Regions from separate parts of the Peribacillus sp. TE19612 genome, predicted to be linked through region 1. Evidence: riboswitches for the same ligand, from Rfam matches in the RefSeq annotation. Region 1 holds a riboswitch; each other region holds the start of a gene.
The links. A riboswitch is a leader RNA that binds a small molecule or an ion and turns the genes downstream of it on or off. The one in region 1 is predicted to bind thiamine pyrophosphate.

Region 1 (3,259 bases):
AACACTTGCAACAGAGTGGACTTACCACATCCAGATGGTCCCAACAATAACACTTTTTCTCCCTGATCAAATGATAGTGATAGGTCCTTGAATATCAAAGATTCATCACCGGGAAATTTCATTCTTAACTTTTCAACAGAAACGATTGGTTCCATGGCCCTCAACCTCTTCTTTTAATCAAGTTCTGCATAATCTTTATTGGAAACCGGACGCACAAGATTAGTTACCCCTGTTGCTTCCAGGACTTTAACTAGATAATAAGCGGTCACACCTGCAAAGAATATGGAACCCACAAACCTCGCTATCATGAATAACGATAGATTCCAAGTAGAAAGCGCACCTATTTCCCCGTATGCAAAATCCATGATAACTGATGCCAGGCAGGAAGCCATCGCAGCTAAAACGGCCACCGGCATATTGAATTTTTTATATTTGAACCCCATGAACACCAGTTCCGCGAACAAACCTTGGACCACCCCATATAACAGTACAGTCAGCCCCCATGGGGAGCCTAGAAAGAATTCCCCGGAAGCTGCAGCTATCTCCGCCAAAAGTGCCACACCCGGTTTCCGTAAAATGAAAAAGGCGACAGGGCCAGCTATAAACCACATTCCATAAATAAGTTGATCCAGATGTAATCCTAAAGGTTTAACGGAATAATAAATCGAACCCCAAAGGATATAAACGATTCCAAATGCTACCGCAATCACGATCGTGACTAATATATCCGTTAATTTCAATCCTTTTTTCATTGTTTCATTCTCCTTTTATACTTCTAATGTTCCCTTATGAACGGGCCATGTCTCTAAACGATAAGCCATTTCCCAAAATGAGTATTCATATTGGCTGCTGAGAATAAAATGCTCTTTCATTCTCGCCTTATCTTCTTCAGTTACTTTTTCAGCAATCTCATCCAGCCTCGCAATTTGTTCTTCCACCAAAGTGCGGAACCACTCTCCTCCGTAAGCCGCTATCCATTCTTGATAAATTGGCTCTTCGGGCATGCACCCTTGCAGCTTTTCACCTATCTCATAATACAGCCAGTAACACGGCAAGATAGCTGCAATAACATCTCCTAAATGTCCCGAATAAGCCGCACGATACATATGGGAAGTATAAGCATAGGCAGTCGGGGCAGGCTTGAAATCTTCCCGTTCTTCTTTTGTGATGCCTAATCTCTCGGAAAAATTCTCATGAAGCTTCAACTCCGCTTCATATGTTCCTTGTGCATGGCCGGCAAGCCTGCTTGTTGTATGTAAATCTGTAGCTTTGACTGCCCCTAAGGCTTGAACTCTAGCAAAATGAGATAAATAATAGGCATCTTGCATGACATAAAAACGGAAACACTCCAATGGCAATGTGCCATCTCCTATTCCTGCTACAAACGGATGATTAAAACTAGCTTCCCAAATGTGATCAACTTCCTTACGGATTTCCTCTGAAAACTTCATGTCCATTACCTCCAAATTGTATTTTTTCATTGAACGTTACAGAAAAAAACACTTATCACCCCTTTTTTTGCAAACAAAAAACCACTTTCTTAAACGTAAAGAAAGTGGTTGTACAAGAAATAATACAGAAATGTATAGTTCCAGACCCCACTTCCCTACGCTGGTATAAACCAGATCAGGTTCTAAGGGTCTTAAAGTCATACTTCAATCTCAGCTTTTGTCGGTAAAAAATCAACTTTTACCTATAAAGCACCCCTAGTGGTACAAATTGTATATTAAATTCATTTGCCTTTATATTAACACGATAAATCCAATTGTCAAACGTATTAGAAAAGTTTTCTTGATTTAGGGTTACTAAACTTTCAATCTTGCATAACCCCCATTTACCCGGCGTTTAACGGCACTTTAATCCATGGGTTTCATTACAGAATTCACTCGTGAATTCTACTTGTTTACTCGTGAATTTAACTGTTTTACTCGTGAGTTTGGCCGGTTTACTCGTGAATTTAGCCATTTTACTCGTGAATTCTTTTATTCTCTAAAAAATGGCCTATATGTCAGAGAACAGTTGCATGACTGTCCGCTGACATATAGGCCATCTACTAAAAAACAATATTATATATTCGACGTTGCTTTTAGTTTTATATTTCCCTCAAGCTGTAGTTTATCATAGCTGCCATACCTCTCTTTCACAACGAGTAACGCCAAGGCAGCCATTATGCTCGGAACGGTGAAGGCCATGAATGCATTTTGCGGCGAATAGTTTGCAGCCAGCAGCAATCCTATTAATGTTGGGGCAACAATGGCTCCAATTCTACCAAAAGCCAAGGCCCAGCCTATCCCGGTAGTCCTTATCTCCCGCGGATAATATTCGGATATATACGTATTGGCTAAATTCATCGTGCCGACTGTACAGGCTCCTCCAAAAGCGATCAGAATATATAATGCTATTGGATTAGAGGTCAATCCTAATATGACAAAACAGACCGTACCTATGGCACAGAGGGATACAAGTACTCTTCTATGGCCTATTTTCCCAACTAAGTACCCGCCAATTATCGATCCGCCAATTTGTCCTATTCCTGATATAAGATTGAAAGATAAACTGGATGTAAGGCCGTATCCCGACTGCTGCATGATTTTGGGTAACCATGTATTGAGTCCGTATACCATTAGTAAACAATTAAAGGCGGCTACCCAAAACGCAAATGTGCTAAGCGTACGCTTATTTTCAAAGAGTTTCTTGACTGGAAAGCCCTTTGCCCTTTCTTGGACTTTGGCAAACTCATAATCGTCCGACTCTTTATAGTCGCCGTCTGGATCAATGCGATTCAGGATTCCAGCAATCTTTGCTCCTTGTTTTCGAATAACATAATACGAAAGCGATTCAGGAAATTGCTTCATGAAGAATGGCAGTGCCAGTAAGGGAAGCGCCCCTATCCAATACAAAACCCTCCAACTCAGTTGTTCCATTACATACATTCCAATTAAAGAAGCAAGTATGCTTCCGATGGAATAACCGCAGTACATAGCGGTTACAATGAGCACCTTATTCTTTTTGGGTGAGTATTCCGCCATTAAGGAGATGACATTTGGCATTAATCCTCCCATTCCCAAGGCTGCTATAAATCGCATAACCGAGAAAAAGGCAGGATTCGGGGCAAAACTTGAAAGCAATGTAAAAACGCTGAATATACCTATACAAATGGCCAGCACTTTTTTTCTCCCTATTTTATCCGCCAAAGGTGCAAAAATGAGTGCTCCTACCATCATTCCGAACAATGAATAACTTGCTATTCCGCCAGCTT
Region 2 (3,259 bases), on a different contig from region 1:
TCTTTATTCGGAAGTCCCAAATGCTCTTTCGGTGTCACATAGCAAAGCATGGCCGTTCCAAACCATCCAATCATGGCAGCACCAATCGCAGAAGTGATATGGTCGTATCCAGGAGCTATATCCGTCGTCAATGGTCCCAGGGTATAGAATGGTGCTTCTTGACAGACTTCCAGCTGCTTATCCATATTTTCTTTAATCAAATGCATCGGTACGTGACCGGGTCCCTCCACCATGACTTGAACGTCGTGCTTCCAAGCAATCTTCGTCAATTCCCCAAGTGTTTCCAATTCCGCAAATTGTGCCTCATCGTTTGCATCTGCAATGGATCCCGGACGGAGACCGTCACCTAATGAGAAAGAAACATCATACGTCTTCATGATTTCACAAATCTCTTCAAAGTGTGTATAGAGAAAACTTTCTTGGTGGTGGGCCAAGCACCATTGTGCCATGATGGAGCCTCCCCGGGAAACAATACCCGTAACTCGCTTTGCTGTCATGGGGATGTATCGCAAAAGTACACCAGCGTGTATGGTGAAGTAATCGACACCTTGCTCAGCCTGCTCGATTAATGTATCCCGGAAAACTTCCCAATTTAAATCTTCCGCGACCCCATTCACTTTTTCCAATGCTTGATATATCGGAACCGTCCCAACCGGCACAGGTGAATTCCTGATAATCCATTCCCGCGTCGTGTGAATATTCTTTCCTGTGGAAAGATCCATTATGTTGTCTGCACCCCATCGTGTGGCCCAAGTCATTTTCTCCACTTCAGCTTCGATCGATGAACTGACAGCTGAATTTCCTATATTCGCATTTATCTTCACGTGAAAATTACGTCCGATGATCATGGGCTCACTTTCAGGATGGTTAATATTTGCCGGAATGATTGCCCGCCCGCTAGCTACCTCTTCCCTTACAAACTCAGGGGCTACATTTTCCCTGATCGAAATGAACTCCATTTCTGGAGTAATGATCCCTTTGCGGGCATAATGGAGCTGGGTTACGTTTTTTCCTTTCACCGCACGCAATGGTTTTCTTTTCAATCCCGGAAAAACTTCGGCATTGGATTGTGACTCCACTTTTCTATATCCGTTATCTTCGGGCTTTATTTCACGCCCTTCATACTCTTCAACATCTTCCCGTTCCAGAACCCAGCTGCGTCTAATCGGGGCAAGGCCTTTATGAATATCAATCGGATATTCTGAATCCGTATAGAAGCCGCTTGTATCATATACACGTAAAGGCGGATTCTCCTCTTCACCGAATGCCCCTGTCGTCGGACTTAGCTCAATTTCACGCATAGGTACTTTAATATCGGGTCTAGATCCCTCAACATACACTTTTTTACTCCCGGCAAAACTGGACATAATTGAAACGTTCATGTCATTTACTGAATTACTCTTCATGATTTCATTTCTCCTTTTTAAGTTCATTTAAAAAGGACAAAATCCAATCCATTTCGCACGAAAAAGCCAGGTCTCATATTTAAGACCCGGCTAACGTTAGTATGACTACAGAAATGACCAATTGAAATGTCATCGTTTAGTAGATTCTAACTTCCCCACGCTGGTATGAACCAGATCAGGTCCTGAGGGTTAAGAAGCTTAAGCGCTTCTCTCTCAGCCCAACTTTTATTGGACACCCCTAGTCTGAATAATTTAATTGATTACAGGGTAACTATATCTCACCCTTTTCATTCTGTAAATAATTTGAAAGACCTAATATTTTATTGCAACTCTCCAAAATTTGTTATTTGGAGGAGGACCGCCAATTAATTCCCCAGGCTCTCAAGGATAGGGAAAAGCTCCTCTAAATGCGTGATTTCATAGGTTGGAAGCACTTCATTCCGTTTCTTATCATGGCGATTTATCCAAACCGACTTTATACCTACCCGTGATGCTCCAAGGATATCGGTCATTAAATTATCGCCGACCATCAATACTTCATCCTTATCAAGCTCCATGATTTGCAAAGCATGCTCAAAAATGGAGGCATCCGGTTTACCTCGACCAAATGCACCTGAAATCACGATTTGGTCGAAATAAGGAACCAGTTCAGGCGTTATTTCAAGTTTGGTATTTTGCAGTTCAGGAGATCCGTTCGTTAGCAATAGCAATTTGTACTTCCCTTTTAATTCATCCAGAACACGGAATGTTTCTTCATAGATAAATGGCTTTTTGCGTCTTTCGGCCGGGAAACGTTCTGCCAGTTCAAGCCCAAATTCCGGGTCATCGATCCCTAATGCCTTCAAGCCCCTCGTCCACGCTTCTTTCCGATAAGCCGGTACAATCCCGGCCATCTTCCGGAATTCATCATGATCATCCTGAAAATTCCCCCATAGTCCCTCAAATGGATTGATTCCGATCATTTGAGTGAATGCATATGTATCGTAAGAAGAATAAAGATCACGCGCTTCCTTCCGCACCGCTTCTTCAAACTCGTCGACATTCAGACCATATTTCTCCTTGGCAACTTCACATGTGGCCACAAAAGCCTCTTTTACACTTTTCTGATCCCATAGTAATGTATCATCTAAATCAAAAAAAACTGCCTTCAGCAAAATGTCCACCCCTCTTTCCCAATATTGAATTCGTAAAAATTACACTATTACAATAATAAACCACAACCAATAAAAAAAGAATAACTATTCGGAAAATGCATGCCTCTTTCTTCGCAAAATGGCTTACCTTTTCCGGTGGGGAACCATATATTCATTTCCCTTTTCCGCTTTCAAATACATACAATTTTCCATTACTGGCAATCTTGAACTTTGGACCGGTGAACCCCCGTCGGATCAGCTCTTTCCTCATATATACCATGAGGGCGGCATGACTCACGATCAGAACATTCCTTTCCCCCTTTGCAAAGACTTCATCCAATACATTATTGATCCTTTGCTCTGCAATCTTAATTTCCGCCCTTGTCTGCTTGTTGATCACCGAGCAGCAGCGAATCCAGATGGCCCAAAGGATGAACGGCAGCTTAATCCTTCCTCTCAGAGGGGGAGAAGGTATTTCCCGCAGCTCCTCCATCCGGTGAACTGTGCCTGGAAAGATGTGTTCCGCTGTCTTGACGGCTCTCGACATATCACTGCAATAACATTCCTGCCATTCCTCCACGCCAAATAAAGTCGTTCCATAAATAATATCCGCTGCATCATAGTCCACAAACCATTGCTTCATATCATCCGCCGTCACAGATTTCCCAGTAGGAAATTCATGTGCCACCTTAAAATGCCGTACCAAACCAATTTTCATAT
Region 3 (3,259 bases), on a different contig from region 1:
TGATAGTTAGGAGTTTAAATCATGAAAGAACACATAGAGTTTAGAGAGGCAGAACTATCTGATCTACCCAGAATTGTTGAAATATATAATTCGACAATTGCTTCAAGAATGGTCACGGCAGATACGGAACCTGTATCCGTCCAATCGAGGGTTAAATGGTTTGAGGAACATCATTCAGAAAGTAGACCGCTATATATCATTACTATAGAAGGGAAAACCGCTGGATGGATGAGCTTTCAATCCTTTTATGGCCGACCGGCATATAATTCCACTGCCGAAATCAGTATTTACATTGATGATTATTTCCGGGGAAAAGGAATTGGACAAATTTCGATTCGAAAGGCAATTGAATTGAGTCCAAAATTAGGTGTTAAGACTTTATTGGGTTTCATTTTTGCCCATAATACACCAAGCCTTAAGCTTTTTTCCAAATTCGGGTTTGAAGAATGGGCACATTTACCTCAAGTTGCCGAGATGGATGGCATTGAGCGGGATTTGATCATTCTAGGTAAACGTGTCGATATTTAATATATAATTCTTTAGAGCTATTGCCTTGAGCAGTAGCTTTTTCAGATTAATACAGGTCGAATTGCTAATTTAAAAATACCTATATGCTTCTTGAAGGGAAAAATATTCAGAATCTCTTTTACTTGCTAAGGCATTCAATAGCGTATCCAATTCTTGACTGGCTTGTACAGTCAGCAGATTTGTTAAGCCGTATATCGCTCCCAACTTTATCATTTCCTGTCTCTTCTCTTCTACTTTTTCTATAGTTACCTTACGGCAAGGCATCATAGTCACCTCCCATTTATTCAATATTTTTACACTTTCATCATAATGAAACCACTAGTTAAAATCAACTATTTTTCAGAAATTAAATGTGTTATTTTATAGGTAAAATGTGACAAAACACCTATTTTGTTATTTAATTATGTATAATTTGTGTCGTTTTCTAATAAACGCAAAAAAAGCATCCACTAGTGTAGACTGCGAATGCTTACATCATATCCCTTATCCAAAAATCCAAATATTGTATTCCGTTTACTATGTCATCCATTCAGAAGGTGACTCGTTATTAGGTCTATTTATAACAATCTTATATTCATCTTCAAGTACTTTTAATGGGGCATCATAAAGGTGCCTTTCATCAGAGGTTTTGTATACTCCATTGGCCAATAGCTCTTCAATGAGTTTTGCCTTCCTCTGTTCAATCCTCTTAAATAATTCTGCCATGTAAATGGCTCCTTTCCCAGTCGTCCTAGTGCCTGCTTCTAGTTAGCTAAACTTTATCAACTTGTTTGATTTCACCAAATTATATATACCTTTTCTAGTATGTCACTAAACGTTATTTCCCAAAAATAAAAGCCCCTTCTAATTTAAGAAGAGGCTGACAGTGTCCGTACGGCTCTTCTTATCTTCCAAGCATATGCTTGTTGGATTTAGCACAGTTCCCTAAACGGGTCCGCTGCCGAGGTTTCTTAGGGCCAAGTCCCTCCACCTCTCTGGATAAGAATTCGATATATAATGATGTAGAAATGATTCTATCCTAATAATCTTCAAAAGTCAATTACCTGGTTCTCCCTTTTTTCCTGGACATAAAGTGATACCTCTTTCAAATACGGGTTGCATTTTCTTGTCTTTCTGATATGATGTCAGTAATTACATACAATTCACACCACTAGGGGAGTCTTTTTTAAGACTGAGATGGAATTAGTTCCGGACCCTTTGAACCTGAACCGGCTCATACCGGCGGAGGGAAGTGGATGATATCGTCCATTTTACAGACTATATCCATCTACCCCGTTCCGTATTCAGGAACGGGGTTTTTTATTCAACAAAGGGAGCCATTCTATAGGAGGATGAACAATGGAGAATACAAAATTAGAAACATTCAGTGATAGACTGCACGCACGGGCAAAAGAGATTTGGAAAAGGAACCATTCACATCCCTTTGTCCAGGCAATTGGAAACGGTACACTTCCTGAAAAGAAATTTGCCTATTACCTGAAGCAGGACTATGTCTATCTCATGGATTATTCCAAGCTCTTTGCTTTAGGTGTCATCAAAGCCCATAACATCGAAACCATGGCAAAATTTGCGAGCATTTTAAATGAAACCCTTCAAGTGGAAATGGATATTCATCGGCATTATGCTTCCGAATTCGGGATCAGCTCCAAGGAATTGGAAAATACAGAACCTACTCCAACCACTCTAGCCTATACAGGTTACATGCTAAATGCAGCTCAGCATGGGACTTTGGCAGACTTGATCGCCTGTCTCCTGCCCTGCGCTTGGGATTATTATGAAATCGGTTTGCTATTAAAAGAACAAAATGGAGCAGCACTGGAAAACAATCGCTACGCAGATTGGATAAGGTCCTATTCATCTCCTGAATTCGGGGAAGCACACAAGTGGCTGATCACTTTGTTGGAAGAATTGACGGAAGGCATGCCTGAAAAGGAACTTCTTAGATTAGAAAAGCACTTTTTGGTTACTTCCCGATATGAATATTTATTCTGGGACATGGTTCAAAATGAGCAGGATTGGCCTCTGTAGGTGGTTGACATGAGGATGAATCCTATCAAGAAACTGACATTGACTGCCATGATCACGGCTTTAACGACGCTGACCAGTTCATTTATTTTCATCCCTGCAGGATTTGCAAAAATCTTTCCTATTCAACATCTGGCAAATGTCCTGACGGCGGTTCTATTGGGGCCTGCATATGCTGTGACACAAGCTTTTTTAGTTTCCATCATTAGAAACATGTCTGGTACCGGTTCAATTTTCGCCTTTCCCGGCAGCATGATTGGTGCACTTTTGGCCGCCATCCTTTATCGAAAAACACAAAGCTTAAAATTCGCCTGTTTAGGGGAAGTGATCGGGACCGGCATTCTCGGTTCCCTGGCCTGTTATCCGCTTGCAACCCTCCTATTGGGAGAAAAAGCTGCTCTTTTTGGTTTTTTACCGGCTTTTATGTTCAGTTCATTCGCAGGGGCGATTTTAGCTTTCATATTACTTAAAATACTGCTAAAAAATAATTATATGAAGGGGTTTTTTTATGAAAACAGCATTAACGATCGCAGGCTCTGATTCAGGGGGCGGTGCTGGAATACAAGCGGATTTAAAAACATTTTCTGCACATGGTGTATTTGGAATGTCTGCCATCACAGCCGTAACCGCCCAAAACACAATGGAAGTCCGTTCTGTACAGCCCATTGAAACAGCTATCATATCGGATCAAATTGCAGCTATCTTT

Region 2: another riboswitch for thiamine pyrophosphate. It lies ahead of thiC (phosphomethylpyrimidine synthase ThiC); the one in region 1 lies ahead of tenA (thiaminase II).
Region 3: another riboswitch for thiamine pyrophosphate. It lies ahead of tenA (thiaminase II); the one in region 1 lies ahead of tenA (thiaminase II).

What each region holds. Positions count from the first base shown of each region.
Region 1 covers NZ_JBWCCL010000001.1:368,394-371,652, reverse strand. The annotation lists gene ACZ9AO_RS01765 (ABC transporter ATP-binding protein) at 1-155, opposite strand, end outside; gene ACZ9AO_RS01760 (ECF transporter S component) at 174-752, opposite strand; gene tenA (thiaminase II) at 768-1,451, opposite strand; TPP riboswitch at 1,587-1,718, opposite strand; gene ACZ9AO_RS01750 (MFS transporter) at 2,067-3,259, opposite strand, start outside.
Region 2 covers NZ_JBWCCL010000003.1:33,651-36,909, reverse strand. The annotation lists gene thiC (phosphomethylpyrimidine synthase ThiC) at 1-1,406, opposite strand, end outside; TPP riboswitch at 1,542-1,656, opposite strand; gene ACZ9AO_RS06090 (HAD family hydrolase) at 1,772-2,560, opposite strand; gene ACZ9AO_RS06085 (histidine phosphatase family protein) at 2,712-3,257, opposite strand.
Region 3 covers NZ_JBWCCL010000011.1:69,813-73,071, forward strand. The annotation lists gene ACZ9AO_RS19120 (N-acetyltransferase family protein) at 22-528, shown strand; gene ACZ9AO_RS19125 (aspartyl-phosphate phosphatase Spo0E family protein) at 598-792, opposite strand; gene ACZ9AO_RS19130 (Fur-regulated basic protein FbpA) at 1,045-1,233, opposite strand; SAM riboswitch class I at 1,409-1,513, opposite strand; TPP riboswitch at 1,671-1,775, shown strand; gene tenA (thiaminase II) at 1,867-2,556, shown strand; gene thiW (energy coupling factor transporter S component ThiW) at 2,572-3,093, shown strand; gene thiD (bifunctional hydroxymethylpyrimidine kinase/phosphomethylpyrimidine kinase) at 3,062-3,259, shown strand, end outside.